DNA from 4 places in the Verrucosispora sp. WMMA2121 genome. Region 2 is predicted to be linked to each of the others. Evidence: riboswitches for the same ligand, from Rfam matches in the RefSeq annotation. Region 2 holds a riboswitch; each other region holds the start of a gene.

Region 1 (7,330 bases), on a different contig from region 2:
TGTGCGCGCCAGATGTTCCACGTCACTGCGGTCGTTCATCGCCCCAGCATGTGGGTGTCTTGCGGATCTCGCAAGCGGCCTGTTAGATGCCGCCAGTTGTTCCTACGCTTGACGCATGACAGACCCTGCCCACGGAGCCTCCGAACACCCACCGCACCAGAGCATCGTCCGCAGGTGCGATGTCGCCGTCATCGGCGGATCAGCGGCCGGTCTGGCGGCCGCGCTGCAGCTCGCTCGTCAGCGACGCTCGGTCATCGTCGTCGACGACGGCACGCCGCGGAACGCGCCGGCGGCGCACATGCACGGCTACCTGGGACGTGAGGGCACCCCGCCCGAGGCGATGCGGGCCATCGGGCGGGAGGAGGTCCGTAGCTATGGTGGCAACGTTCTCACCGGCCGGGTCCTGGCGGTGCGGAAGGAGGACGACGGATTTCACCTCGCGCTCTCGGGCGGGCACGGTCTCGTCGCTCGCCGGGTACTGGCCGCGACCGGCATCGTCGACGAGCTTCCCGAGATCGAGGGCCTCACTGAGCGTTGGGGTGCTCAGGTGTTCAACTGTCCGTTCTGCCATGGCTGGGAGGTCCGCGACCTGCGGGTCGTGCAGATCGTCACGACGCCGATGGGACTGCACCCGACCCAGCTGATGCGGCACCTGACCGACCAGTTGACCGTGGTGCTGCATGACGCCACGGGGATCGACCCGGCCGCGGTGCAGACTCTCGTCGCCTCCGGGGTCCCGGTGGTCGAGAGTGCGGTGCGCCGGGTGTCCGACGCCGACCCGGACGGGTCGCTCGCCGTCGAGCTCGCCGACGGCCGCAGCCTGCCGGCCGACGCGGTCCTCGCCGGTGCCCGGTTCCGTCCCCGGGTCGAGATGCTCGCGGGGCTGGGCATCGACACCACCGTCCACCCCAGCGGACTCGGTGACCTCGTCGCGGTCGACGCCACCGGACGTACCAGCGTGGCGGGCGTCTTCGCCGCCGGGAACCTGACGGACCCGAGCGCCCAGGTCCTGCAGGCCGCGGCGAACGGTAGCTGGATCGGCGCTCAGATCGCCTTCAGCCTCGCCGCCGAGGACACCACGGCGGGCGTCCGGCCCTCCGGCGTCGCGATCGAGTGGGACGGTCGCTACGGGGATCAGGAACGCGTGTGGAGCGCCAACCCGAACGGCACGTTGGTGGCGGAGGCGACGGATCTGCCGCCCGGCCGGGCGCTCGACGTCGGCGCGGGTGAGGGAGCCGACGCGCTCTGGCTGGCCGAACGGGGCTGGCAGGTGACCGCCTCCGACGTCTCCGGCAGGGCACTGGACCGCATCCGGGCCGAGGCGGAACGTCGCGGGCTCGACGTGCGTACGCTGCACCGCGACGCCAACGACCCCGCCGCCTTCGCCGACGAGACCTACGACCTGGTGTCCCTGCAGTACGGTTCGTTCCAGCGCACCCCCGAGCAGCGTGGACTGCGCAACCTGCTCGACGCCGTGGCGGTCGGTGGGACGCTGCTCGTCGTCGGCCACGACCTGACGTGGCTGCAGCAGCCGTCGGACCCCGCCGAGCAGACCCCCATGTACGACCCGCAGGCGTACGTCGGCATCGACGACATCGTCGCCGAGATCACGGCCTCGGACGACTGGCGCATCGACGTGCACGAGACCCGCCCGCGCCCCCCGGGAGCGATCAGCACCCACCACGTCAACGACGTCGTGCTACGCGCCGTCCGACTCGACCACCGCAAGGAGTTGTAAGGCCACGCCGAAGGGGTCAGTCGGCGGCCAGTCGCATTAAGAGCGCGACGAGCACGACTGCGCAGACCTGGTTGACGCGCCGTGACCAGCGGCCGTCAGCCATCCGTCGGGCGAGGCGTCCGGCACCTGCGCCGAGGGCGATATCGACGGTGACCTGCACTTTATGAAGACGGCGCCGAGCAGAACCGGTTGCCCGGTGGGGGTCACGCGAGGGCTGCCGTGGAGAGTCCGAGCATCTCAGGACTCCTCGGTGCCGTCGAGCAGGGCACGGCGCAGGGTCAGCCGGTGTTCGCGGCGGATCTGTGCCTCGCGGTAGCGGCGCCGGTCTCCGTCGGTCTGGGGTAGCAGCGGCGGCACCGGGCGGGGTTGGCCGTTGTCGTCGACGGCGACCATGACGAGGTGGGCGGTGGCCACGTCGGTCGGTGGTACGGCGCGGTCCCAGCGGTCGGCGGTGACCTTGACGGTGACCTCCATGGAACTGCGACCCGCCCAGGTGATGCGGGCGTCGACGTGTACGACGTCGCCGACGCGGACCGCGCGCAGGAAGGCGGTCTCGTCGATGGCGGCGGTGAGTGCCGGGCCGTCGGAGTGCCGGGCGGCGACCACTCCGGCGACGGAGTCGATGAGGTTGAGGATCCGGCCGCCGTGGACCGTGCCCATCAGGTTGGTGTGGTGCTGGTCCATGATCTGCGACAGGGTCAGGTGGGAGGCTGACGGTGGTCGGCCGGCGAGAGTGGTCGTGTAGTGCACGGGTGTCCGTCCTCGGGGAACAAGCCACCGACCCGTAGGCGCGCACGTCGAGGAGCACGCCGTTGCGGCGCGTCACCCGCCCGACCCGCCCGCGAGGTCGACGGCAGCGCACACACCTTGTGTCCGCAGCGCGGGCAGGTCTTCGGACTCGTGGGCGGTGCCGGACTCGGCCGGTCTCCTACTGGCCGTCGCTTCCCAGGCCTTGCGGCCCAGTGCGTGGTGACGGCTGTCGTTCCCACTCACCGCTGCGGGGCAGTCCCGGACTTTCACCGGGTCCCTCTTGCGACGCCCGACTGCAACGGCCGGGCGAACCAGCGCCGTCGGCCACCCTATCCTGACCCGGTCCGACGACCGTCCGGCCCGGGTACCTGCGGCGAGTTGCCCCATCACTCCGACGCCGAGCGTCGGCCCGTGGCCGCGATCGCCACGAACCTCGCCGCCACGACCCACCGTGTGCGATCGGTAGCGGATTGACAGTGGCTGTGGGAGCAGACGAGACTGGCGCGACAACTGAACAACCGCGTGTGTGTGCGGGGGAAGTCCGGTCGAAGTCCGGCGCTGGCCCGCAACGGTAGGCCGCCGGGAGCATCCCTGGTGGCGAGCCCGAATACCTGCCGCACCCGCGATTTCTGCTCCCCACCCGTCGTGGCCCACGGGTCGGAGGCCGGCCAGCCGCGCCGTCGCCGGGCGGGCCGGGTTTCTGACGACCGCCGGGCCGGAAAGGCGCGTCCGATGGTCGTCCGCCTGAGCCGGCACCGCCTGCTCGCCCTGCTTTGCGGTGTGCTCGCCGCCCTCACTCTGACCACACCCGTGATCGCCGCGCCCCCGCAGGCCGGCACCGTCCGATCCGATGCGGCCGCGGGCTGGTTGGCCCGACAGCTTGTCGACGGGGAACGCTTCGAGGCCGTCTTCGACGGGGTCGCGTACCCGGACCAGGGGTTGACCCTGGACGCGGTCTTCGCGTTCGCCGCCGCCGGTGTCGCCGACGACTTCGGCGCTCGAGCCCTGGCCTGGGCGACCCGGCCGGACGTGCGTGACGGGTACATCGGTGACGGCACCACTGAGGCGTACGCGGGCGCGACCGCCAAGCTCGCACTCGCCGTCGCGGTCCGCGGTGGTGACCCGACCGACGTCGGCGGTGTGGATCTCATCGCCCGGTTGGAGTCGCTCCAGGACCCGGGTGGCCGGTTCACCGACCGGTCGGCGTGGGGTGATTTCAGTAACTCGTTCAGCCAGTCCTTCGCGATTCTCGCGCTGGACCGGACCGCGCAAGGTGTGCCGGCGGTTGCCGCCGGTTGGCTGGCGGGTACCCGGTGCCCCGACGGCGGCTATCCGCTGCTGCCCGCGCAGCCGGTCTGTGTGTCGGATGTGGACGTCACGGCCGTCGCGGTGCAGGCGTTGCGGGCCGCCGGTCGTAAGGCTGATGCCGCCGCAGGGCTGCAATGGCTGCTTTCGGTGCAACGCGCCGACGGTGGGTTCACCAACGCGGGTGGGGTCGCGAACGCCAACAGCACCGGGTTGGCAGCTCAGGCGCTGCGTGACGGTGGACGGCCGCTGGCCTGGGCCCGGGCCCGCGTGTTCCTGGCCGATCTTCAGGTCGGGTGTGCCGCCCCGGTCACCGACCGGGGCGCGGTCGACTTCGACGGCGGCGTCTTCGATCCCGGTACCGCCCCCCGCGCCACCGCGCAGGCTGTTCTCGGTCTGACCGGCACCGGATATGCCCGGCTCTCCACTGTCACCGCGACCGCCGGCGCACCCACTCTGCCCTGCCGCTGACCGGCCGGCAGATTCCGTCCCACCAGAAGGAGTGCTCATGTCGCAGGTCTATGATCCCGTCCGTCGGTGGCTGGCGAGCATCGCGGCGGTGGCTGTCGTCGCCGTCGGGTTGATTGCTGTCGAGCCGTCTCCACGGGCCGCGCAGGCCGCCGCGTGCACCGGGACGTCGGGGGTCACCGTGGTGGTCGACTACGGTGCGCTCGGCGGCGGCGTCCAGGTGGCGTGCGCGCTCGGTGACCCGGCCACGGGCCTGGCCGCCCTGCAGGGCGCAGGCTTCACCGTGACCGGTACGCAGCGATGGGGATTGGCCTTCATCTGCCGGATCAACGGCAAGCCGACCGCCGCGACGGAACCCTGCATCAACACCCCGCCGGCCAGCGCGTACTGGTCGTACTGGCACGCCTCCGGCAGCGGCGCCTCCTGGACCTACAGCACGTTGGGGGCGACCAGCTACAACCCGGCCCCGGGCACGGTCGAGGGCTGGTCCTTCGGCTCCGGCGCGGCACCCAGCATCACCGCCCCCTGACCTGCGTGTACCCTTCACGAGCCGTGGACGTGCCGGGTGTCGCCCGCCACGCTGGCGCCGAGAGGTGACCGGCGGTACGGTGGCGACACCCGGTGCGCCGGGTACACAACTGAATACGTCCCGTACGGGGGGAAGTCGGTAGAAGCCGACGCTGACCCGCAACCGTGAGCGAGCACCGCCTCGCGAGCCGGAATGCCCCGCACAGGACGAGCGGCTTCCACTGTCGAGGTCTACAGGGTGGAGTCCGGGTAACCGAGGTACAGCATCTCGTCGCGGCCACGCGAGCGGATGCCGCCCGTCGGTGCCTTCCGGAGCTTTCACCGACCGCTCTGCGAAAGGCACCCCTCATGCCCACGTTCCCGCTCCGGCGCGTCGGCGCCGGTCTCGGCGCCGCCACCGCCGCAGCGCTCGCCATCGTCGCGACCACCCCCCTCGGCGTGGCCGCCGCGCCATCGCCAACCCACACCGCCGCCGCGCGCGACGCCGCGACCTGGCTCGCCGGGGAATACGTCGACGGCGTCCTACCTGGACCGTTCACTCCCGAGGACTGGGGGCTGAGCATCGACGGCGTGATCGCTCTCGCCGCCACCGGGGTGGCCGGCTCTACTCGACAGGCGGCGACGGCGCAGATCGCCGCGCACGTACGGTCCTACAACAGCTACGACGACTGGGGCATCGAGGGCTTCACCGACGGGGGTGCCACCGCGAAACTGCTCTACGTGGCCTCCGCCGCCGGTGCCGACCCCACCGACTTCGGCGGCTGGGACCTGCGTGCCGAGACCGTGGCCCTGCTGTCCGCGGCGGGCACCGGGCACCAGCGGGGCCGGATCACCAGCCGGACCACCGAGGCCACCGGCCCGGACCCCAGCAACACCTTCGATCAGTCCTTTGCCGTGCTGGGCCTGGCCCGCAGCGGCGGCGCGCCGCAGGAAACCGTCGACTTCCTCATCCAGCAGCAGTGCACGGCCGGCGGCTTCCGGCTCTACCCCGACGCCGACGGAGCACCGTCGCCTTCCTGCGACACCCAGGCCAGTGCCACCCTCGACGTCGACTCGACCGCCATGGCCGTGCAAGCACTGCTCGCGACCGACGCAACAGGTGCGGACGAGGCCGCTCAGCGCGGCGCGGACTGGCTGGTGGCGCAGCAACGCGCCGACGGGTCGTTCGGCGGGTCGGGGCCGACCAGCGGCGCGAACTCCAACAGCACGGGCCTGGCCGGGCAGGCCCTGGCCGCGGCCGGGCGCGACGCCGGAGCGGCACGGGCCGCCGAAGCCCTGGCGGCGCTGCAGCTCACCACCGCCAACGGTGGTGCCGCGGCGGCCGACGCCGGCGCCATCGCCTACGCCAGCGACGCGTTGACCGAGGCGGTCGCCGACGGCATCGCCGACACGTTCCGGGACCAGTGGCGGCGCGCCACCGCCCAGGCGCTACTCGGGCTGGCCCAGGTGCCGCTGAGCCGGATCGGCCTCGACGTGCCGCCCTCCGGTGAGCCCACCCCATCGGCCACCGTGCCACCCACGCCGACCGGCTCACCCAGCCCGACCGGACGACCGTCCCCGTCCGCCTCGCCCACACCGACCACCGCGCCCACCCACAGCCCGACACCGAGCGCCTCCCCGAGCGGCACGCCACCCACCCCCACCACGACGCCGACTCCCGCTGCCTCCGTCACCAGTCCCGCCGCCGGACCGGGCCGGCTGCCAACCACCGGCGCGGCGATCGGCGGGTACGTGCTCACCGCCCTGCTGCTGCTCGGCGGGGGAGCGGTGCTGCTGGTGCTCGGCCGTCGGCGGGCCACATGAGCATCCGGGCGACCCGCCTCGCCGTCACCCTCGCCGTGGCCGCCGCCAGTGTTTTGGTCGGTTCGGGTCCGGCAGCGGCCGCCGGCAGCGCGGGTTACTGCCCCGACGCCGCCGGTGTGACCGTCGTGGTTGACTTCAAGGAACTCGGCGGCGGCACCGTCGTCCGGTGCGCCCCCGGCGACCAGGCCACCGGCCTGGCGGCGTTGAAGGCCGCCGGCTTCCGGATCGCCGGCACACTGCGCTGGGGCGAGGGATTCATCTGCCGGATCGAGGGCAAGCCCTCGGCCAGCACGGAGAAGTGCGTCGACACGCCACCGGCCAGCGCCTACTGGTCATACTGGCACGCGCCCAACGGGGGTACCTGGACCTACAGCGACAAGGGTGTGCTCAACCGCAAGCCACCATCGGGCAGCTTCGAAGGCTGGTCGTTCTCGCTCAACCGCAACGCCGACAGCGCACCCCGACCTGGTGTGGCCCCCGCCCGGCCCGCACCACCGCCGCGCACCACACCACCCGCGCCTCCGCCGCCCGCACCCCGTACGTCCGCACCGGCGCCGCCGGGTCCCCCGTCGGCTGCGCCACCGGTCGCCCCGCCGCCGGCCGTCGGTGCACCGAACGCACCCACGATGTCGGGCGGTACCCCACCGGCCGGGTTTACCCTGACCCCACCGGTGGCCGCCGCCACCGCGACCCCTTCCGGCAGCTCATCCGTGCCGACGACGGCCGCCACCGCTCCGC
Region 2 (7,330 bases):
CATGACTGATCCTGGTTGCAGGCCGGCCAGCTCGGGCAGCCGGAAGGTAACCGAGTGGGTGGTGAAGCTGTTGTTGCCGGCGACGCCGTACATGCGGAAGGCGGCGCGCCGATCAGGGGCCGGATCGGGCGGGAATCCCGGCAGTTGGACGGTGGCCGGCGAGGTCACGTCCATAGGTAGGTCGTAGTCCCAGCCGGGCCAACTCGGCCAGTTTGCGGACGGGGCCGGCGCGCCGGAGGGGTGGGCGAGACCGCGCTTTCGGTGGCGACAGGTCCGCGCGAGTCGCCATGTCGCCGACACGTGCCCGGCTCGTTCGGCGGTTGCTGCCGCCGCACGTCGGAGCCGAGTACCGTCGATTGTGGCGGTTCGCTGGTGTGGAGGCCAGCAGATCGCCGCATAGTCCTTCACCCGGGAGCTTCGTCATGCCGCCGAGCGCGCGCACCATCGTTGACCCACGGTTTCCCGCTGAGCTTGCCCGACTTCGACGTGTCCGTGGCCTGTCACTGCGTGATCTGGCCCGCCTCGCGTACGTCGGGAAGAGCTACGTGCACGACCTCGAGACGGGCCGGACCCGACCGTCCCGAGAACTCGCCGCGCACCTTGACGACACCCTTCAGGCCGGCGGGACGCTGGCCGCGATGGTCGTCGATGCGCCGACCGTGACCACCCCCGACGACGATGACCGCCTGGCGTACGTGCTCGCCGAACCGACCCGCCTCGACGCCGCTGCGGTGCGGCTGCTCGCCGAGGTGCTGGCCGCGCAACGCCGCCTCGACGACGTCCTGCCGGCTCCGGTGACACTGCCGGCGATGGTGGCGCAGTGGTCCACCATGCAGCAACTCGCCGAGCGGGCTGCCGGGCCGTACGCCGGCCAACTGCACGAGGTGGTGGCGGAGTGGACGCAGTTCGTCGGCTGGTTGCATGCGGAAGCCCGCAACGACGGTGAGGCGATACAGGTGCTGATCGAGGCCGCCAGGCAGGCCGACGCCGTTGACAGTGGCCCGCTCGCGGCGCAGGTGGAGAACTTCCGAGGCTACGTGGAGCGGCAGCGAGGCAACCCGCGCGGCATCGTGCGCCACTTCCTCACCGCGTACCACACACCCGGGGCGACGGCGCTGCAACGCGTCGGCGACGCGGTCCAGGCCGCCCATGGGTTTGCGCTACTCGGCGACCGGCACTCGGCGGTAGGGCTCCTCGGGGAGGCAAGCGACCTCACCGAGGCGGCCGAGCGCGAGCAGGCGCCGGTCCTGGCCTACTGGCTGACGCCCACGTTCAGCCGGATGGGTCTCGGTCTGGCCTATCTGGCGCTCGGCGACACGTCGGCCGGCATCGACAACCTGCGGGTCGGGTTGGCCGGGTTGCCGCCTGACCAGCGGGACGCCGCATGGACGCAGGAGTATCGGCAGGCACTCGCGGTCGCCACCGGCTGAGCTGTCCGTCAACCGTCCCGGACAGGACGCCGGACGCCCCGCACCTGCCCTGCTTGCCCACCGCCATCGCACGATTCTTGTGGGTGGTGGCGGTGCGCCCCCACGTACCGCCGCCCCCGTCCCCGAACTCCGGCGGAGGTGATGGTGTGAGCAGGTGGCACAGGTTCTGGTGGTGGCTGCGGCGGCGGCCGAGGCCGCTGGCTGACGGCGGGCAGTGGCGGGAGGCTGTCGAGCAGGAGGCCGCCCGGCAACGCCTGCTCGACCAGGCCCGGCGCATCGCCCGGTGGCCGGCATGACTCGGCGTGCCGTCAGCTATCGGGACGCGATGGCCGCCGAGGCGGTGCGAATCGGCCGGGCCGTCGACGCCCTGCCCGCCCGGATCGCCGACGAGCACCTGCCGCGCCGGCCGGAGTGGACATGCGCCAGCTGCGAGGGCGAACCGCCGTGGCCGTGCGCCCCAGCGCGGGTGCGACTCGCCGAGGCGTACGGCCGGGACCGGGTGGGCCTGTCGATGTACGCGGGTGCCTTGTTGACGGCGGCGTTGGACGACCTGCCGCGCGAGGATCCCGGCGAGCTGACGACCCGGTTCCTGGCGTGGCTGAGGTGCACCTGCGGGACGGGTAGCCACGCCGGGGCGTGACCGACGATCGGCACCCCGGCGCATCCGCCGTCCTTTTCGTACGCCCGCCTGCCTGCGACCGGTCAAGCACGGACCGGCGTAGCCGAATGTGACCTCCGTTGCAGGACACGCCGACACACCATCTGGTGTCTTGCGTTCGCGGGTAGCCCATATATGGTGTCACCCGTAGCTGGTTCGGCGCCCACCCGGGGCGGCCGAGGCAAGAGGGAACCCGGTGGGAATCCGGGGCTGCCCCGCAGCGGTGAGTGGGAACGACAGCCGTCACGAAGCACTGGGCCACGGCCTGGGAAGCGACGGCCAGTAGGAGCGCGTGAGCACGCCCACGAGTCCGAAGACCTGCCAGCACGCCGCCCGCACTCGTGGGCGGCGGCCGCAGGCCGCGTGGGACGGCCGACGCCAGGAACGGGCCGTGCCGCCTGCGCGGATCCCGTGGCGTCCTCCCGCGTGTCCGAGGCCCCGAGCAGACGGCGCGAGGAGAGAGACGTGACGGTCGTGCGGGAGGCGCCCGCCTCCGAGGCAGGTGTGTCGGAGCAGCGCCGGCAGGTGATGCAGGTCCGCAAGCGCGACGGCGCCACGGAACCGGTGGACGTCAACAAGATCGTCCGGGCGGTGGAGCGGTGGGTGACCGACCTCGACGAGGTCGATCCGCTGCGGGTGGCCACCAAGACCATCAGCGGTCTGTACGACGGTGCCACCACCGCCGAACTGGACAAGCTGTCCATCCAGACGGCCGCCGAGCTGATCGGTACGGAGCCGCAGTACTCGAAGCTGGCGGCGCGGCTGCTGGCCGCGTACGTGGACAAGGAGGTCCGTGGGCAGCAGGTGGCGAGCTTCAGCCAGTCCATCCGGTACGCGCACGGCCTGGGGCTGATCGGGGACGCCACGGCCGATTTCGTGGCCCGTAACGCGCGCAAGCTGGACGACGCGGTGGACCCGGACGGCGACCTGCGGTTCGAGTACTTCGGGCTGCGTACGGTCGCGGACCGCTACCTGCTGCGGCATCCGCAGACCCGGCTGGTGGTGGAGACGCCGCAGTACTGGCTGCTACGGGTGGCCTGCGGGCTGTCGCAGACGCCGGGCGAGGCGATCGCGTTCTACCGGCTGATGTCGAGCCTGGCGTATCTGCCCAGTTCACCGACGCTGTTCAACTCGGGCACCCGGCACACCCAGATGTCGTCGTGTTTCCTTGTCGACTCCCCGCGCGACGAACTCGACTCGATCTACGAGCGTTACCACCAGGTGGCGAAGCTGTCGAAGTTCTCCGGCGGGATCGGCATCTCCTGGTCGCGGGTGCGGGGTCGGGGTGCGCTGATCCGGGGCACCAACGGCAGGTCGAACGGCATCGTGCCGTTCCTGAAGACGCTCGACGCCGGGGTGGCGGCGGTCAACCAGGGTGGCCGACGCAAGGGCGCGGCCTGCGTGTACCTGGAGCCGTGGCACCCGGACATCGAGGAGTTCCTGGAGTTGCGGGACAACACCGGGGAGGAGTCCCGGCGTACCCACAACCTGAACCTGGCCAACTGGATCCCGGACGAGTTCATGCGGCGGGTCGAGGCCGACGGCGACTGGTCGCTGGTCGACCCGTCGGACGCGCCGGAGCTGCCGGACCTGTTCGGCGAGGCGTTCGACGAGGCGTACCGGGCGGCGGAGAAGAAGGCCGTCCGGACGGTCAAGGCCCGCGACCTGTACGGCCGGATGATGCGTACGCTCGCGCAGACCGGCAACGGGTGGATGACGTTCAAGGACGCCGCGAACCGGCTGTCCAACCAGACCGGTGCGCCCGGCAACACGATCCACCTGTCGAACCTGTGTACCGAGATCCTGGAGGTCAACAACGACACCGAGACGGCCGTGTGCAACCTCGGCTCGGTGAACCTGGGCGCGCACGTCACCGCCGACGGCGTCGACTGGGAGAAGCTGCGCGCGACGGTACGCACGGCGGTGGTGTTCCTCGACCGGGTGATCGACATCAACTACTACCCGGCCGAGCAGACGGCGGTGTCGAACCCGCGCTGGCGTCCGGTCGGGCTCGGGCTGATGGGCCTGCAGGACGCATTGTTCACCCTGCGCCTGCCGTTCGACTCGGCGTCGGCACGGGAGCTGTCGACCCGGGTGCAGGAGGAGATCTTCCTGACCGCGCTGGAGACGTCGGTGGGGCTGGCCGAGCGGTTCGGCCCGCACCCCGCGTACGCCGAGACCCGGGCCGCGAAGGGTGAGTTGCATCCCGACCTGTGGGGCGCGGAGGTGACGCAGGCGCAACGGTGGACCGCGCTGCGGGAGCGGGTCGCCCGCCACGGGCTGCGGAACTCGCTGCTGGTGGCGATCGCGCCGACCGCCACCATCGCCTCGATCGCCGGGTGTTACGAGTGCATCGAGCCGCAGGTGTCCAACCTGTTCAAGCGGGAGACGATGTCCGGTGAGTTCCTCCAGATCAACACGTACCTGGTCCGGGAGCTGAAGGCGCGCGGGCTGTGGACGGCACCGATCCGGGAGCAGATCAAGCGGGCCGAAGGGTCGGTGCAGGGCATCGCCGAGCTGCCGGCGGACGTGCGGGAGCTGTTCCGGACCGCGTGGGAGCTGCCGCAGCGGGCGCTGATCGACCTGGCCGCCGCCCGGGCGCCGTTCATCGACCAGTCGCAGTCGCTGAACCTGTTCCTGAGCGCGCCGACCATCGGCAAGCTCTCCTCAATGTACCTGTACGCCTGGAAGGCCGGGCTGAAGACCACCTACTACCTGCGGTCGCGTCCCGCGACCCGGATCCAGCAGGCCACCGTCGCCGTCACCCCGGCGATCAAGCCGGTCGTCGCGGTCAGCGACGACGAGGCGTTGGCCTGTTCCCTGGAGAACCCCGAGAGCTGCGAGGCGTGCCAGTGACCACCGTTTCCGAACCCGACACCGGCCAGCGGCAGATGCTGCTCGATCCCGGCATGGACCTGACCCTGCGGCCGATGCGGTACCCGCAGTTCTTCGACCGGTTCAAGGACGCCATCAAGAACACCTGGACCGTGGAGGAGGTCGACCTGCACGCCGACCTCGCCGACCTGGCCAAGCTGTCCCCGGCGGAGCAGCACCTCGTGTCCCGGCTGGTCGCCTTCTTCGCCACCGGCGACACCATCGTGGCCAACAACCTCGTGCTCAACCTCTACCAACACGTCAACTCGCCGGAGGGACGGCTCTACCTGTCGCGGCAACTGTTCGAGGAGGCGGTGCACGTCCAGTTCTACCTGAACCTGCTGGACACCTACGTGCCGGACGAGCGGGAGCGGTTCGCGGCGTTCGCCGCCGTGGAGAACATCCCGTCGATCGCCCGCAAGGCCGAGTTCTGCTTCAAGTGGATCGACTCGATCTTCGAGCTGCGCGAGTTGCGGACCCGCGCGGACCGGCGCGCCTTCCTGCTGAACCTGATCTGCTTCGCCGCCTGCATCGAGGGACTGTTCTTCTACGGCGCCTTCGCCTACGTGTACTTCCTGCGGTCCCGGGGTCTGCTGCACGGCCTGGCCTCCGGCACCAACTTTGTGTTCCGGGACGAGTCGATGCACATGGCCTTCGCCTTCGACGTGGTCGACACCGTACGCGCCGAGGAGCCGGACCTGTTCGACGACGAGATGCGCCAGCAGGTCCGCGACATGCTCGCCGAGGCCGTCGAGTGCGAGGTGCAGTTCGCCGCCGACCTGCTCGAACAGGGCGTGTCCGGGCTGTCCCTGGCCGACATGCGCGAATATCTCCAGCACGTCGCCGACCGCCGGCTGGCGCAGTTGGAGATCGAGCCGCTGTACGGGTCGAAGAACCCGTTCGCCTTCATGGAGTTGCAGGACGTGCAGGAGTTGTCCAACTTCTTCGAACGGCGGGTGTCGGCCTACCAGGTCGGAGTCTCCGGCACGGTCGCCTTCGACGACGACTTCTGACGGCGGTCCCATCCGCTGACCGAGGGCCGGCCCGGCGATGATCCTGCCGATCGTCGCCGAGCCGGGCCGCCGGCCGGTCTCAGACCCGGCTGGCGGTCCTTTCGACGGCGGGCTGGTCGTTCGGGTGGAACAGCAGGTGGATGGTGCCGTCGAGGTCGAGGCGCTGGATCCCGATGCCGTAGACGGGTTCGAGAACGGCAGGGTCGAGGACCTGCTCGGTGGTGCCGGCGGCGGCGACTCCACCCTGGCCGAGCAGCACCAGGTCGTCGCAGTAGCGGGCGGCGAGGTTCAGGTCGTGCAGCACGACGACGGCGCAGGTGCCGAGGTCGCGTACCAGCCGTAGGATCTCGTGCTGGTAGCGGATGTCGAGGTGGTTCGTCGGCTCGTCGAGCAGCAGGTGGGTGGCCTGCTGGGCCAGCGCCCGGGCGATGAGCACCCGCTGGCGTTCGCCGCCGGAGAGGCTGGCGAACGCCCGGGACCCCAGGTGGGTGGCACCGACCCGGGTCAGGCACTGCGCCGCGATCTCGTGGTCCGTCCGGCCGGTGCGCTGGAAGGTGGTCAGGTGCGGGTTACGGCCCAGCAGCACCAGCTCGGCCACGGTGAGGGCGGTCTCGCCGCCGGCCTCCTGCACCACCACGGCCAGCCGGCGCGCGGCCTCCCGCGGCGGCAGCGCGGCCAGGTCGTCACCGTCCACGGCGACCCGTCCGGTGCCGCCGCGCAGCGCGCCGTAGAGCAGCCGCAGCAGCGTGGTCTTGCCGCTGCCGTTGGGGCCGATCAGTCCGAGCACCCGTCCGGGTCGCGCGGTGACGCTGACGCCGTCGATCACCGGGTTGGCGCCGTAGCGCCAGGACACCCGGGTCGCCTGGATCACGAGTCGGCCCCGAACCGCTGCACGATGCGCTCCAGCCCGTCGATCGACAGCGGGGTCGGCGGCTCGGTGAAGTTGAACAGCTGGGTCAGCACGTTGCCGTCGCGTACCGCGTTGAGCTTCTCGGCGCCGGGCAGGCCGGTCAGGCCCTGCTCGACCGCGGCGGGGTCGCCGTCGCTGTAGAGCAGGATCAGCACGTCGGGGTTTCGGCCGAGCAGTTCCTCGACGGTGACCTCGAAGACCCGCTCCGGCGTGTCACCGAAGACGTTGCGGAAGCCGGCGGCCTCAAGTTGCGGATGGGCCATGCTGGCGGTGCCGTACGCGTACGTGGTGCCGCCGCCGACCGTCGGGTACAGCACGGCGGCGGTACGACCGGACGCCGCCGAAGCGCCGGCCTGGATCTTCGCCATCCGCTGCCGGAGCGCGTCGACCGCCGTGGCCGCCTCCGTTTCGCGGCCGAACACCCGACCGTAGGTCTCCAGCTGGC
Region 3 (7,330 bases), 1.2 Mb from region 2:
GCAGTGCCTCCGCCAACTGGGGGGAAGCCGTGCCGGCGGTGACCTGATCAGTCATCCGGTCCGACGCTTCGCCGCCTGCGGGCCGCGACGAGCCCACCGCCGGCGAGCGCGACCAGCAGAAGCAGCCCGGCCAGGGTGCCCACCGGAAGTCCGTCGGTGTCGCGGCTGGCGGTGACCTCGGTCGGTGAGAACGAGTTCGTCGACTCGTCGGACGGGGTGGCAGTGGTGGCGGCCCCGGGCGAGGTCAGGCCGGTGTCCGTGGGTGCCGTCGCCGTTGATGACAGCGGCGGGCTGCCGGCCGTGGTCGGGTCCACTGCGGTGGGTGCCGGCGGTGAGCCGACCATGCCGGTTGGTGTGGTTCCGGGCGGCGCGACAGGTCCACCGCCGACCGGCGGTGGGACGGTCGGTGGCGACGAGGAACGGGGTGGCGGTGCCGGTGCGGTGGTGCGCGGCGGCGCCGGTGGCGTGGTGCGCGGCGGGGGTGCCGGCCGGGTGGGCGCCACCGCCGGGCGGGGCGCGTTGTCGGCGTTGCGGTTGAGCGAGAACGACCAGCCTTCGAAGCTGCCCGCCGGTGGCTTGCGGTTGAGCACCCCCTTGTCGCTGTACGTCCAACTGCCCCCGTTGGGTGCGTGCCAGTACGACCAGTAGGCGCTGGCCGGCGGCGTGTCGACACACTTCTCCGCGCTGGTCGAGGGTTTGCCCTCGATCCGGCAGATGAACCCCTCGCCCCAGCGCAGCGTGCCGGTGATCTGGAAACCGGCGTTCTTCAACGCAGCCAGTCCGGTGGCCTGGTCGCCTCGCGCACACCGGACAACCGTCCCGCCGCCGAGTTCCTTGAAGTCCACCACGACGGTGACTCCGCCCGCATCCGGGCAGTAGCCGGCGCTGCCCGCGGCCGCAGCCGATCCCGGCCCGATCAGGACGCTCACCGCGGTCAGTGCGAGGACCGACGCGAACCGGGCCGCCCGGATGATCATGTGGTCCGCCGGCGGCCGAGGACCAGCAGTACCGCTCCCCCACCCAGCAGCAGCAGCGCGGTGAGCACGTACCCGCCGATCGCCACGCCGGTGGTCGGCAGGCGACCCGCCCCGCCCCCGGCGGGACTGGTGACGGAGCCGGTGGGAGTCGTCGCCGTGGCAGTGGGCGCGGTCGGCGTGCCGCTCGGCGTCGGACTGCCGGTGGGCGAGGCGGTGGCGGTCGGCGTGGGCGAGCCGGTCGGCGAAGGCGTGGCGGTCGCCGTAGGCGACGCCGTCGGCGTGGGTGACGCGGTTGCCGTCGGTGTCGGCTCGCCGGACGGCGGAAGATCGAGACCGATCCGGCCCAGCGGAATCTGCGCCAGCCCGAGCAACGCCTGGGCGGTGGCGCGACGCCACTGGTCCCGGAAGCTCTCGGCGATCCCGTCGCGGACCGCCTCGGCCAGGGCGTCGCTGGCGTATGCGATGGCGCCGGCATCGGCCGCCGCGGCGCCACCGTTGGCGGTGGTGAGCTGCAGCGCCGCCAGGGCCTCGGCGGCACGTGCCGCCTCGTCATCGCGCCCGGCGGCGGCGAGCGCCTGCCCGGCCAGGCCGGTGCTGTTGGAGTTCGCGCCGCTGGTCGGCCCCGACCCGCCGAACGATCCGTCGACGCGTTGCTGCGCCACCAGCCAGTCCGCGCCGCGCTGCGCGGCCTCGTCCGCACCGGCGACGTCGGCTGCGAGCAACGCCTGGACGGCCATGGCCGTCGAGTCGACGTCGAGCGTGGCGTTGCCTTGATCGTCGCAGGACGGCGACGGAACGCCGTCGGCGTCGGGATAGAGCCGGAAACCGCCGGCCGCGCACTGCTGCCTGATGAGGAAGTCGACGGTCTCCTGCGGCGTGCCGCCGCTGCGGGCCAGACCCAGGACCGCGAAGGACTGGTCGAAGGTGTTGCTCGGGTCCGGGCCGGTGGCCTCGGTGGTCCGGCTGGTGATCCGGCCGTGCTGGTGACCGGTGCCCGCCCCGGAGAGCAGCGCCACGGTCTCGGCGCGCAGGTCCCAGCCGCCGAAGTCGGTGGGGTCGGCGCCCGCGGACGAGGCGACGTAGAGCAGCTTCGCCGTCGCACCCCCGTCGGTGAAGCCCTCGATGCCCCAGTCGTCGTAGCTGTTGTAGGACCGCACGTGCGCGGCGATCTGCGCCGTTGCCGCCTGCCGCGTCGGGCCGGCCGCCCCGGTGGCGGCGAGGGCGATCACGCCGTCGATGCTCAGCCCCCAGTCCTGCGGGCTGAACGGGCCGGGCAGCACGCCGTCGGTGTACTCCCCGGCGAGCCAGGTCGCGGCGTCACGCGCGGCGACGGTGTGAGCCGGCGCGGGCGCGGCGGTCACGACGAGAGGGGTGGCCGTGACGACGGCGAACGCGATGGCGGTGGCGGCGCCGAAACCGGCGCCGACGCGCCGGAGCGGGGACGTGGGCATGAGGGGTGCCTTTCGCAGAGCGGTCGGCGAAGCTCCGGAAGGCACCGGTGGCGATATCCGCTTGCGTGGCCGCGATGAGATGCCGCACCTAGGTTGCCCGGACTCCACCCTGTAGACCTCGACAGTGGAAGCCGCTCGTCCGGTGCGGGGCATTCCGGCTCGCGAGACAGCTCTCGCTCACGGTTGCGGGTCAGCGTCGGCTTCTACCGACTTCCCCCCACACAGGACGTATTCAGTTGAGTACCCGACGCGCCGGGTGCCGCCACCGTACCGCCCGGTCACCTTTCGGCGCCAGCGTGGCGGACGACACCCGACGCGTCGACAGCTCAGGCAGCCTACCCGCAGGTCAGGGCGCGGTGATACTGGGCGCCGCGCCGGAGCCGAACGACCAGCCCTCCACCGTCCCCGGCGCCGGGTTGTAGCTGGTCGCTCCCAGCGTGCTGTAGGTCCAGGCGGCGCCGCTGCCGGAGGCGTGCCAGTACGACCAGTACGCGCTGGCCGGCGGGGTGTTGATGCACGGCTCCGTCGCGGCGGTCGGCTTTCCGTTGATCCGGCAGACGAACGCCAACCCCCACCGCTTCGTACCGGTCACCGTGAAGCCGGCACCCTGCAGGGCGGCCAGCCCGGTGGCCGGGTCACCGAGCGCGCACGCCACCTGGACGCCGCCGCCGAGCGAACCATAGTCGACCACCACCGTGACCCCGGTCGTCCCGGTGCACGCGGCGGCCTGCGCGGCTCGGGGAGACGGTTCGACAGCGATCAACCCGACGGCGACGACAGCCACCACCACGATGCTCGCCAGCCACCGACGGACGGGATCGTAGACCTGGGACATGAGCACTCCTTCTGATGGGACGGAACCTGCCGGCCGGTCAACGGCAGCGCAGGGTGGGTGCACCGGTGGTCGCGGCGACGGTGGAGAGCCGGGCGTATCCGGTGCCGGCCAGGCCGAGAACAGCCTGGGTGGTGGCACGGGGGGCGGTACCGGGATCGAAGACACCGCCGTCGAAGTCGACCGCGCCCCGGTCGGTGACCGGGGCGGCACACCCGACCTGAAGACCGGCCAGGAACACGCGGGCCCGGACCCAGGCCAGCGGCCGGCCGCCGTCGCGCAACGCCTGGGCCGCCAACCCGGTGCTGTTGGCGTTCGCGACCCCACCGGAGTTGGTGAACCCGCCGTCGGCGCGTTGCACCGAGACCAGCCAGCGCAATCCCGCGGCGGCGTCAGCCGGGCGTCCGGCGGCCCGCAACGCCTGCACCGCGACGGCGGTGGCGTCCACGTCGGAGACACAGACGGGCTGCTCCGGCAGCAGCGGATAGCCTCCGTCCGGGCACCGGGTGCCGGCCAGCCAGCCGGCGGCGACCGCCGGCACGCCCTGCGCGGTCCGGTCCAGCGCGAAGATCGCGAAGGACTGGCTGAACGCGTTGCTGTAGTCACCCCACGCCGACCGGTCGGTGAACCGGCCATCGGGGTCCTGGAGCGACCGCAGCCGGGCGATGAGATCCACACCGCCGACGTCGGTGGGGTCAGCGCCGCGGACCGCGACGGCGAGAGCGAGTTTGGCGGTCGCGCCGGCGTACGCCTCAGTGGTGCCGTCGCCGATGTACCCGTCGCGGACGTCCGGCCGGGTCACCCAGGCCAACGCCTGAGCGCCGAAGTCGTCGGCGACACCGGCGGCGGCGAACGCGAAAACCGCGTCCAGGGTCAACCCCTGGTCGGGGTACGCGACCCCGTCGAAGACGGCCTCGAAACGTTCTCCGTCGACCAACTGTCGGGCCAACCAACCGGCGGCGGCATCCGTCCGGACGGCACCCGCGTGTGCGGGTGCGGCGATCGTGGGTGCGGCGATCGTGGGTGTGGTGAGAGTGAGGGCGGCGAGTATCCCGCAGAGCAGGGCGAGCAGGCGGTGCCGGCCCAGGCGAACGACCATCGGTTGGCGCCTTTCCGGCCCGGCGGTCGTCGAGACCCGGCCCGCTCGGTGATGCCACGGCGGACCGGCCTCCGACCCGTGGGCCACGACGGGTGGGGAGCAGAGACTCGCGGGTACGTCAGGTATTCGGGCTCGCCACCAGGGATGATGCTCCCCGGCGGCCTACCGTTGCGGGCCAGCGCCGGACTTCGACCGGACTTCCCCCACACGCACGCGCGTTGTTCAGTTGTCGCGCCAGTCTCGTCGGCCACACGACCACTGTCAATCAGCAACCGGATGCGCACCTTGGGTAACCACAACGCGGCAGGCGGCGGCCGGGTCTCGCTCTCGCTCCGCCAGACCCCGCTTCCGTTGCACCGGCCACGGAACAGGTGGACCGTCGAGGGAGACAGCTCACAGCGAGCACCAGGCGAGCCCGCTGACCGGCCGGGTCGGGATAGGGTGACCGACGGCGCTGGTTCGCCCGACCGTTACCGGTGGGGCGTCGCAAGAGGGAACCCGGTGAGAATCCGGGACTGCCCCGCAGCGGTGAGTGGGAACGACCGCCGTCACCACGCACTGGGCCACCCGGCCTGGGAAGCGACGGCCAGTAGGAGAACGGACGAGTCCGGCACCGCCCACGAGTCCGAAGACCTGCCCGCGCTGCGTACACAAGGTGTGTGCGCCTGCCGTCGACCTCGCGGGTGGGTCGGGCGGGGTGACGCGCCGCGTCGGCGTGTTCCTCGACGTGCGCGCCCCCCGGTCGGTGGCCTCCTTTCCGAGGACGGACGCCCCCGTGCAGGACACGACCACCACACTCGCCGGCCGACCACCGTCGGCCTCCCATCTGACCCTGTCGCAGATCATGGACCAGCACCACACCAACCTCATGGGTACGGTCCACGGCGGCCGGATCCTCAACCTCATCGACTCCGTCGCCGGAGTGGTCGCCGCCCGGCACTCCGACGGACCGGCCGTAACCGCCGCCATCGACGAGACCGCCTTCCTCCGCGCGGTCCGCGTCGGCGACGTCGTGCACGTCGACGCCCGCATCACCTGGGCCGGACGCAGCTCCATGGAGGTCACCGTCAAGGTCACGGCCGACCGATGGGACCGGGCCGTACCACCGACCGACGTGGCCACCGCCCACCTGGTCATGGTCGCCGTCGACGACGACGGCCAGCCCCGGCCGGTGCCACCGCTGCTCCCCCAGACCGACGGCGACCGGCGGCGCTACCGCGAGGCAGAGATCCGTCGCGAGCACCGGCTGGCACTGCGGCGCGCCCTGCTCGACGGCACCGAGGAGTACTGAGATGCTCGGACTGTCCACAACGGCCCTCGCGGGCTACCTCGCCGCGATCGCCCTACTCATGGTCACTCCCGGGCCGGACATGATGTTCGTCCTCGCCAACGCCACCCGATACGGCACCCGGGCGGGTATCGTCGCCGCGATCGGCGTCGCCGCCGGGGAGGCGATCCACATCGCGGCCGTCGTCTGCGGACTGGCCGCGCTCGTCGCGGCCTCGCCGGTGCTGTTCACCACGATCCGCTGGGCAGGCGCGGTGTACCTGGTCGCCCTCGGGATTCGCGCCCTGCTCGGTGCCGGCGCGCCCGCCGACGAGACGAAGCGGGTTGGCACCAGCGGACAGGCGTTCCTGCGAGGGCTGCTGACCAACCTGCTCAACCCGAAGATGATCCTGTTCAGCGTGGCGTTCCTGCCCCAGTTCGTGAATCCGGCCGCCGGTGACCCCACCGCCCAACTGGTCCTGCTCGGCGCTGTCTTCATGGCCGTGCAGCTCGCCGTCGACATCGCCATCGGCGCGGGCGCCGGACGCCTGGCCCGAAGGATGACTGACAGCCGCTGGTCACGGCGCGTCAACCGGATCTGCGCCGTCGCGTTCGTCGTGCTCGGACTACGACTGGCCGCCGGCTGACCCCTGCGGCGTGGCCTCACCGCTCCTTGCGATGGTCGAGCCGGACGGCGCGCAGCACGACGTCGTTGACGTGGTGGGTGCTGATCGCTCCCGGCGGACGCGGCCGGCTCTCGTTCACGTCGACTCGCCAGTCGCCCGAGGCCGTGAGCGCGGCGGCGATCTCGTCGATGCCGACGTACGCCTGCGGGTCGTACATGCGGGTCTGCTCGCCGGGGTCCGCCGGCTGCTGGAGCGGCGTCAGCTCGTGGCCGACGACGAGCAGCGTCCCACCGACGGACACGGCGTCGAGCAGGTTGCGCAGTCCGCGCTGCTCGGGGGTGCGCTGGAACGAACCGTACTGCAGGGAGACCAGGTCGTAGGTCTCGTCCGCGAAGGCGGCCCGGTCGTTGGCGTCGCGGTGCAGCGTACGCACGTCGAGCCCGCGACGCTCCGCTTCGGCCCGGATGCGGTCCAGTGCTCTGCCGGAGACGTCGGAGGCGGTCACCTGCCAGCCTCGTTCGGCCAGCCAGATCGCGTCGGCTCCTTCACCGGCGCCGACGTCGAGCGCCCGGCCGGGGGGCAGGTCCGTCGCCTCCGCCACGAGCGTGCCGTTCGGGTTGGCGCTCCACATGCGTTCCTGATCCCCGTACCGGCTGTCCCACTCGATCTCGACGCCGGAGGGGCGCAGGCCCGCCGTGGTGTCCTCGGCGGCGAGGCTGAAGGCGATCTGGGCACCGACCCAACTGCCGTTCGCGGCGGCCGGCAGGACCTGGGCGCTCGGGTCCGTCAGGTTCCCGGCGGCGTACACGCCCGGCACGCTGGTACGTCCGGTGGCGTCGACCGCGACGAGGTCACCGAGTCCGCTGGGGTGAGCCGTGATGTCGATGCCCAGCCCGGCGAGCATCTCGACCCGGGGGTGGAACCGGGCACCGGCGAGGACCGCGTCGGCGGGCAGGCTGCGGCCGTCGGCAAGCTCGACGACGAGTGAACCGTCCGGGTCGGCGTCGGCCACCCGGCGCACCGCGCCCTCGACCACCGCAACCCCGGAGGCGACGAGGGTCCGCACCACGGCCGGGTCG
Region 4 (7,330 bases), 1.2 Mb from region 2:
TCGGCATGGACAAGCTCACCAACTGGCACCGCTGGACCGGGTTCGCGATCTTCTGGCTGGTCGTGCTGCACCCGACGTTCGTGCTGCTCGGCTACGCACAGATCGACCGGATCTCGTTCTTCGCCGAGATCCCGAACCTGGCCCGGCAGATGCCGGTGCTACTCGGCATGATCGCCGCAGTCCTGATCGGCGTGCTGGCCTCCACCTCGGTACGGATCGCCCGCCGCCGCATGTCGTACGAGCTCTGGCACGCCATCCACCTGGTGGTGTACGTGGTGATCGTGCTGTCGGTGATCCACCAGATCTACGAGGGCGCCTCGTTCGCCGGCAGCGCCGTCGCCAAGGCCTACTGGTGGGGGTTGTGGGCCTTCGCGGTCGGCTCGTTGCTGACCAACCGCCTGGTCGTGCCGCTGGTGCGCAACGTCCGGCACCGGCTGCGGGTCGTCGCGGTGGTGCCGGAGACCGACAACGTCGTGTCCGTCCACGTTGCCGGCAACCGCCTCGACCGGCTGCGCGCCCGTCCCGGCCAGTTCTTCTGGTGGCGTTTCCCGGGGCACAACTCCTGGTGGCAGGTCAACCCGTGGTCGCTGTCGGCGGCGCCCGACGGTCGCACGCTGCGGCTGACGGCGAAGGCGATCGGCTCCACCAGCGCCGGGCTGCGGCAGTTGCCGGTGGGCACCCGGGTCTACGCCGAGGGTCCGTACGGCGCCCTCACCACCGCCGCCCGCACCCGGGAGAACAGCCTGCTGATCGCCGGTGGCATCGGCATCACTCCGATCCGGGCGCTGCTGGAGGACCCGGAGTTGACCGGAGACGTCGTGGTGCTCTACCGGGCCCGCACGCCCGCCGACGCGGTACTGATCGATGAGCTGCGCGATCTGGCACAGGCCAGGGGCGCCCGCCTGCACCTGCTGACCGGTCGCACCGCCGACGGCAGCCAGCCGTTCAGTCCGGAGAGTCTGCGCGGCCTGGTCCCCGACATCGCCGAGCGCGACGTCTACCTGTGCGGTCCCGCGGCGATGGCCGGCACCGTGCGACGCAGCCTGCGCGCCCTGCGGGTTCCGTCCCGCCAACAGCATGTCGAGGCGTTCCGGTTGGGGGTGTGAACCTCACCGGCCGACAGTGCGCGAGGCGAGCGGAAGCGGCGCGGGAAACCCCGTGGCGGACCGGGACGGCCCGCTGCTAGTTTGCCCGAAGGCCGTGCGAGAGACCGAGGAGGTGGTACCCGTGAACGTTTCGACATGGGTGCTCCCCTCCGGGGTCACGGTCGGGCGGTAGGTCGCCCGGGAGCGCCGTTCACACGCACTCCCGAAAGGCACGACCATGCGATTCACCTCCGAACGACACCTCGACGACGGCGTCTTCGAACGCGGGTTCACGCTCGGCGACATCCCCGGTTTCCTGTGGACACCCGCGTTCGCGACCGCACCGGTTCCGCTGATCCTGCTCGGTCACCCGCCACTGGGGCTGGGCCGGATGTACCCCCGTCTGGTGGCGCGGGCCCGGGGCGCCGCAGCGGACGGCTTCGCCGCCGCCGCGGTCGAGCTGCCCGGCAGCGGTGACCGGCCGCGTTGGGCCGCCGCCGAGCAGGCTCGCGCCGAACTGCACCGGGTGCTGGCGGCGGGCGAGGCGGTGAGCGACGAGATCGTGGACGCTCTCGTCCTCCCGCTCGTCGACCGGGCGGTCCCGGAAGCACAGGCCGCCCTGGACTCCCTCCTGTCGCTGCCCGAGATCGGCGGCCCCGTCGGGTACTCCGGGGGAGTGATCTCGGTCGGCGTCCGACTCGCGGTGGTGGAGCCCCGGATCGTGGCCGCCGGTCTCTTCGCCGGAAGTTTCGTCCCGCGCCTCATCGTCGAACAGGCCCGGCAGGTCACCATTCCGCTGCACATGCTGTTGCAGTGGGACGACGAGGGCAACGACCGGCAGGCGGCGCTGGAGCTGTTCGACGCCTTCGGCTCCACGGAGAAGACGCTGCACGCCAACATGGGCGGACACACCGGTGTGCCCTGGTACGCGGGGGAGGACGCCGGCCGGTTCTTCGCCCGGCACCTGCGCTAGTGCGGTGTCCGGCCTGCTCGCGGTCCCGCAGGCCGGACACCTCGGGCTTAGCCGGCGGTGTGGCCCGTACGATGGCCGGTGGTGCTGGTTCGTCCCGCCCGGGTGGGTGGGGCGTCGTAAGAGGGAACCCGGTGTGAATCCGGGACTGCCCCGCAGCGGTGAGTGGGAACGACCGCCGTCAACAAAGCACTGGACCGTGAGGTCTGGGAAGCGACGGCCAGTAGGCGACCTGGTGTCATGCCCGCGAGTCCGAAGACCTGCCAGTGCTGCGCACGCCGCCGGCGTGCGTCGCCGGCGGTCCCGTGGGAGGACCAGGGCGGAAGCCGGTACCCGAGGTGTACCCGTCTTCCCTCCCGTGTCCGCCGGACACTTCGAGGGAAGGAACCCTTGGTGAGTACCGCATTCGGGCAGAGCACCGTGCTCGGCTACCCACGCATCGGCGCGAACCGTGAACTGAAGAAGGCCGTCGAGGCGTACTGGGCCGGCACCATCGACGCCGAGGCTCTGGCCGGCACCGCCGCCGGCCTCCGGGCGCAGGTGTGGCGGACGCTGCGCGACGCCCGTCTCGACGCGATCCCGTCGAACACCTTCTCCTACTACGACCAGATGCTCGACACGGCGGTCGCGGTCGGCGCGGTCCCGGACCGGTTCACCCGGCTGGGTCTGTCCGCGCTGGACACCTACTTCGCCATGGCACGTGGTGTCGACGCCGAGCCGGCGTTGGAGCTGACGAAGTGGTTCGACACCAACTACCACTACCTGGTGCCGGAGATCGCCCCGGACACCGTCTTCACCGCCAACCCGGCGAAGGCGCTTGACGAGTACGCCGAGGCCCGCGACCTGGGCATCACCACCCGGCCGGTGTTCGTCGGACCGGCCACGTTCCTGCTGCTGGCCAAGGGCGTCGACCCGTTCGCTCGGCTCGACGACCTGGTCCAGACGTACGCCCGGATTCTCGCCGAGCTGGCGCACGCGGGCGTCAGCTGGGTGCAACTGGACGAGCCCGCCTACGCCGCCGACCGTAGCCCAGCCGAGATCGACGCCCTGCGCCGCGCCTACACCCGGCTCGGCGACCTCACGCACCGACCGCGGATCTTCGTGGCGACCTACTTCGGTGACCTCGGCGACGCGCTGCCGGCCCTGCTGGACACCCCGGTCGACGCCGTCGGTCTGGACCTGGTCGCCGGCGCGGGCAACCTGCACCGTCTCGCCGCCGCCGGACCACTCGGTGGCAAGACCATCGTCGCCGGCCTAGTCGACGGTCGGAACGTCTGGCGTACCGACCTGCGGGCCGCTGTCGCGGCCGGCGCGACGGTCGCCGGGCTGGCCGACCACGTCGCCGTCTCGTCGTCCTGCTCGCTGTTGCACGTTCCGGTCGACCTGTCCGCCGAGACGCATCTCGACCCCCGGCTGTCCGAGCGGCTGGCGTTCGCCCGGCAGAAGGTCGACGAGATCGTCGTGCTCGGCCGCGCGCTGCGCGACGGCACCACCGCGCTGCCCGCGCCCCTGCCGGCCACCCCGGCAAACTGGCGTCACGACGACGTACGCGGCCGCCTCGCCGCGCTGCGCCCGGCCGACCGGCAGCGCGGCGACTATCCCACCCGGGCCGCCCGGCAGCAGGAACGACTGGGTCTGCCGGAGTTGCCGACCACCACGATCGGGTCGTTCCCGCAGACCGCCGAGCTGCGGAGGGCCCGCGCCGCGCACCGGGCCGGCAGCCTCGACGACGCCGGCTACGCGTCCCGGATGCGCACCGAGGTGGAGCAGGTCGTCCGGTTGCAGGAACAGCTGGGTCTGGACGTGCTCGTGCACGGGGAGCCGGAACGCAACGACATGGTGCAGTACTTCGGCGAGCAACTCGACGGTTTCGCCGCCACGCGGCACGGCTGGGTGCAGTCCTACGGCTCCCGCTGCGTACGCCCGCCGATCATCTACGGCGACGTGTCACGCAAGGCACCGATGACCGTCGCGTGGTCCACCTACGCGCAGTCGTTGACCAGCAGACCGGTCAAGGGCATGCTCACCGGTCCGGTCACCATCCTGGCCTGGTCGTTCGTCCGTACCGATCAGCCCCTCGCGGACACCGCCGACCAGGTCGCGCTCGCCCTTCGCGACGAGTGCCGCGACCTGGAGTCCGCCGGGATCCGGGTCATCCAGGTCGACGAGCCGGCGCTACGGGAGACGCTGCCGCTGCGCAGGGCCGACCAGAAGACGTACCTGGACTGGGCGGTGGCGGCGTTCCGGCTGGCCACCAGCGGCGTCGCCGACGACACCCAGATCCACACCCACCTGTGCTACTCGGAGTTCGGCGAGGTGATCGGTGCCATCGACGCCCTCGACGCCGACGTCACCAGCATCGAGGCGTCCCGGTCCAAGATGGAGATCCTCGACGACCTGGCCGCGATCGGCTACGGCCGGGGTGTGGGCCCCGGGGTCTGGGACATCCACTCGCCCCGGGTGCCGTCGCGCGACGAGGTGGTCGAGGCGCTGCGCCGGGCCGTCGCGGCCGTGCCGGCCCGCCGGTTGTGGGTGAATCCGGACTGCGGCCTCAAGACGCGCGGCTATCCGGAGGTCGAGGCGTCTCTCCGGCACCTGGTGGCCGCCGCCGCCGAGGTACGCGGGAGCTGACCGCACCGGGCCGGGTGGTACCGACCTGAGCGGAACTGTATGAAGGACCGGTTGGCCGGCACGGGGTAACCCGTGCCGGCCAACCGGCCTCGGCATCGACGAGCGTTGTCAGCCGAGGGTGCCGCCGATGTGTTTCCAGTCGCTCCAGGTGCCTTGCCAGGTTTTCTGGTAGACGGTGCCGCCGGGGCTGCGGGCGAAGACGTCGTACTGGCCGTCGTGGTAGGTGACGGCGGGGGTGCCGGCGACGGTGCCGCCGAGGGCTTCCCAGCCGAGCCAGCTGCCGTTTCGCCAGGTGTTCTGACTCAACTGGCCGCTGGGGCTGATTCCGAAGACGTGGTGTTCGCCGTTGACGTAGACGGCGGCGAGGCCGCCTTGGATGATGCCGCCGAGACTTTTCCAGTCGCTCCAGGTGCCTTGCCAGGTTTTCTGGTAGACGACGCCTCGGGGGCTGCGGGCGAACACGTCGTACTGGCCGTCGTGGTAGGTGACGGCGGGGGTGCCGGCGACGGTGCCGCCGAGGGATTCCCAGCCGAGCCAGCCGCCGGGTCGCCAGGTGTTCTGGCTGAGCTGACCACTCGGACTGACCCCGAACAGGTGGTACTCACCCTCCGCCCGCACCACAGCCGGACCACCGGGCTCAGACACGGACCAGAGCGCCTCGACAATGCGTTGTGCGTCAGCGGCCTGGGGCTGGTAACGCTCCGGGAACTTCGATCCCTGTACGTCCTGGCACACGTCCCCGATCTGCGCGGTCATCCACGAATTGTTCGGATACTCGCGGATCATCTTGTCGAGGAACGCATTGGTGGCCCAGGTGGGGTTCAGACGCTGAGCCGCAGTGCCCCAGGAAGCACGCTGCTGGAACAGGCCGAGGCTGTCGTGGTCGAGTTCCACATTGATGTTCTGGATGGTGCTTTCCACGATCGTGGTGGTGATGGCGATGACCGCCGCGCGCGAGGCCAGGTCGCGGTCGCGGACCGTGTCGACGACCATACGAGCGCAGGAGACGCGGTACGCGGTCATCGCGCCAGCCATGGTGCCGGTCAGCTGACCGTTGAGTTGGCTTGCGATGGTGCTGTCGGACGTGGTGGTGCCGTTCGGGTCACACGGGCTCGACGGATATCGGTCGGCGACGTCGGTGGACAGGGGCAACGCCGGGCTCGGGTCGTCGGCAGCCGGCGAACCGCTGGCCGGTGCGGCGAGCAGGCCGGGCACCGCGACGGCGAACAGCGCAGCGAGTCCAACCCGCAGCAGTGTTCCGCTCATCAATTCTCCTCACTCGGGAGGTTGGATCGCCTGCCCATCCGCTGGGCAGGCGGCCCCGGTGGGTCACCGGGAATGGTGGGTTGTCGGCCCGCGCCCGCCCCCGATGCGTTTCCAGTCGCCGGAACCGGGTTGCCATGACCTGTTCGACTGATTCGGCTACTTCGTGCGCGGCACCGCTTCTCCACCGATCACTAGCCAGCAATGTAGTGAGCCTCGGCGGTGCATCCGTTGAGAGAATGTTGTGGAGGCTTGCGAAGACCTTGCGGCCGCCACAACTTCCCGAACTCGCAGTTCAGCACGGGCCACAGACGTACCGGAAGATGTGCCTACTCGCCGCCGCGCCCACCGGTCGGATAACGGAAGTCCGTACTCGTCACCGAACGGCGGGCTGCCGACGCTCCGCCTCGGTCAACCGCTTCTCCACCTCGAAGCGTTCCGGCATGTCGAGCTCGATCAGGAGCTTCAGGGCTCGCCGCCACAGTGTCCGAGCGCGGTCAGGCTCAGCGGCCACCAGGCAGCACGCGATGCCGTCGAGAGAAATTGCGAACTCGCGACGGTGACCGATTTCGCGCACCAGTTCCAGGGCAGCCTCGAAGTGCTCACGCGCGGCGTGAACGTCGCCGGCGGCGAGAGCGGCCCGTCCGAGCCCGTTGTGGGCTGCGGATTCGATGCCCGGGTTTCTCTTGTCCCGCAGCGCGTGGATCACCTCGTGGTACACCTGCGCGGCCAGATCTGGCCTGCCCAGGGCGAGTTCGATGGAGGCGAGCTCGTTGAGCACCTCGCCCTCGCCCCACTCGGTCCCGAAACGACGATAGATCAGCAAGGATGCGGTGAGGAGACGCTTCGCGTACCCTTGCGCGCCCTGACGGGAGCGAATGGAACCGATGTTGCGGAGGACGTTGGCCACGACCTGCTGGTCACCGTTCTCCGCGGCGAGGAACAGCGAACGCCGTAGGTGCAGAAGCCCTTCTTCGTATCGCCCGGTGATCGCGTAGATCTCTCCGAGCCCACTCAGCAGACGGGGAACGTCCGGGTCCGGTTCAATCGTGTCACGCAACTCCCGAAGCGCCTGCAAGCCGTGGGCGATAGCCTCCGGATGTCGTCCGGCGTTCAGGTAGATGATGCTCACGTTGCCGTGCAGAACCGCGAGCCACGCCTTGTTACCGAGGCGCTGCCCCGCCGCCATCGCAGGCTCCATGAATTCCAGGCACCGCTGCGTCTCGCCCCGACGGAAGTAGGCGGACGCCAGATAGTTGCAGCTCGCGGTGAGCGCCTCGTCGTCGTCGAGCGCCTTCGCCGCAGCCAGTGCCTGCTCCTGCATGGCGATGAGCTCGTCAAGGCTGCCGGCTTGGTACAGGTGACGCCAGCACACTCGCGC

The links. Region 2 has a riboswitch for cobalamin ahead of O7605_RS23705 (ribonucleoside-diphosphate reductase subunit alpha). Riboswitches for the same ligand answer to the same signal wherever they lie in the genome.
Region 1: another riboswitch for cobalamin. It lies ahead of O7605_RS03845 (peptidase); the one in region 2 lies ahead of O7605_RS23705 (ribonucleoside-diphosphate reductase subunit alpha).
Region 3: another riboswitch for cobalamin. It lies ahead of O7605_RS29180 (acyl-CoA thioesterase); the one in region 2 lies ahead of O7605_RS23705 (ribonucleoside-diphosphate reductase subunit alpha).
Region 4: another riboswitch for cobalamin. It lies ahead of metE (5-methyltetrahydropteroyltriglutamate--homocysteine S-methyltransferase); the one in region 2 lies ahead of O7605_RS23705 (ribonucleoside-diphosphate reductase subunit alpha).

What each region holds. Positions count from the first base shown of each region.
Region 1 covers NZ_JAPZBH010000004.1:681,098-688,427, reverse strand. Annotated here, with positions in the region: gene O7605_RS03860 (helix-turn-helix domain-containing protein) at 1-39, opposite strand, end outside; gene O7605_RS03855 (FAD-dependent oxidoreductase) at 116-1,738, shown strand; gene O7605_RS03850 (acyl-CoA thioesterase) at 1,976-2,422, opposite strand; cobalamin riboswitch at 2,605-2,819, opposite strand; cobalamin riboswitch at 3,000-3,120, shown strand; gene O7605_RS03845 (peptidase) at 3,221-4,264, shown strand; gene O7605_RS03840 (hypothetical protein) at 4,296-4,790, shown strand; gene O7605_RS03835 (prenyltransferase/squalene oxidase repeat-containing protein) at 5,138-6,592, shown strand; gene O7605_RS03830 (hypothetical protein) at 6,589-7,330, shown strand, end outside.
Region 2 covers NZ_JAPZBH010000006.1:3,275,846-3,283,175, forward strand. Annotated here, with positions in the region: gene O7605_RS23685 (hypothetical protein) at 1-174, opposite strand, end outside; gene O7605_RS23690 (helix-turn-helix domain-containing protein) at 423-1,430, shown strand; gene O7605_RS23695 (hypothetical protein) at 1,577-1,726, shown strand; gene O7605_RS23700 (hypothetical protein) at 1,723-2,070, shown strand; cobalamin riboswitch at 2,224-2,428, shown strand; gene O7605_RS23705 (ribonucleoside-diphosphate reductase subunit alpha) at 2,617-4,944, shown strand; gene O7605_RS23710 (ribonucleotide-diphosphate reductase subunit beta) at 4,980-5,975, shown strand; gene O7605_RS23715 (ABC transporter ATP-binding protein) at 6,055-6,846, opposite strand; gene O7605_RS23720 (ABC transporter substrate-binding protein) at 6,843-7,330, opposite strand, start outside.
Region 3 covers NZ_JAPZBH010000006.1:4,522,250-4,529,579, forward strand. Annotated here, with positions in the region: gene O7605_RS29155 (CbiQ family ECF transporter T component) at 1-55, opposite strand, end outside; gene O7605_RS29160 (hypothetical protein) at 48-977, opposite strand; gene O7605_RS29165 (prenyltransferase/squalene oxidase repeat-containing protein) at 974-2,428, opposite strand; cobalamin riboswitch at 2,553-2,691, opposite strand; gene O7605_RS29170 (hypothetical protein) at 2,775-3,263, opposite strand; gene O7605_RS29175 (prenyltransferase/squalene oxidase repeat-containing protein) at 3,301-4,359, opposite strand; cobalamin riboswitch at 4,798-5,014, shown strand; gene O7605_RS29180 (acyl-CoA thioesterase) at 5,204-5,650, shown strand; gene O7605_RS29185 (LysE family translocator) at 5,652-6,272, shown strand; gene O7605_RS29190 (bifunctional NAD(P)/FAD-dependent oxidoreductase/class I SAM-dependent methyltransferase) at 6,289-7,330, opposite strand, start outside.
Region 4 covers NZ_JAPZBH010000006.1:4,439,230-4,446,559, reverse strand. Annotated here, with positions in the region: gene O7605_RS28850 (ferredoxin reductase family protein) at 1-1,106, shown strand, start outside; gene O7605_RS28845 (alpha/beta hydrolase) at 1,324-2,058, shown strand; cobalamin riboswitch at 2,127-2,337, shown strand; gene metE (5-methyltetrahydropteroyltriglutamate--homocysteine S-methyltransferase) at 2,449-4,686, shown strand; gene O7605_RS28835 (hypothetical protein) at 4,795-5,952, opposite strand; gene O7605_RS28830 (AfsR/SARP family transcriptional regulator) at 6,326-7,330, opposite strand, start outside.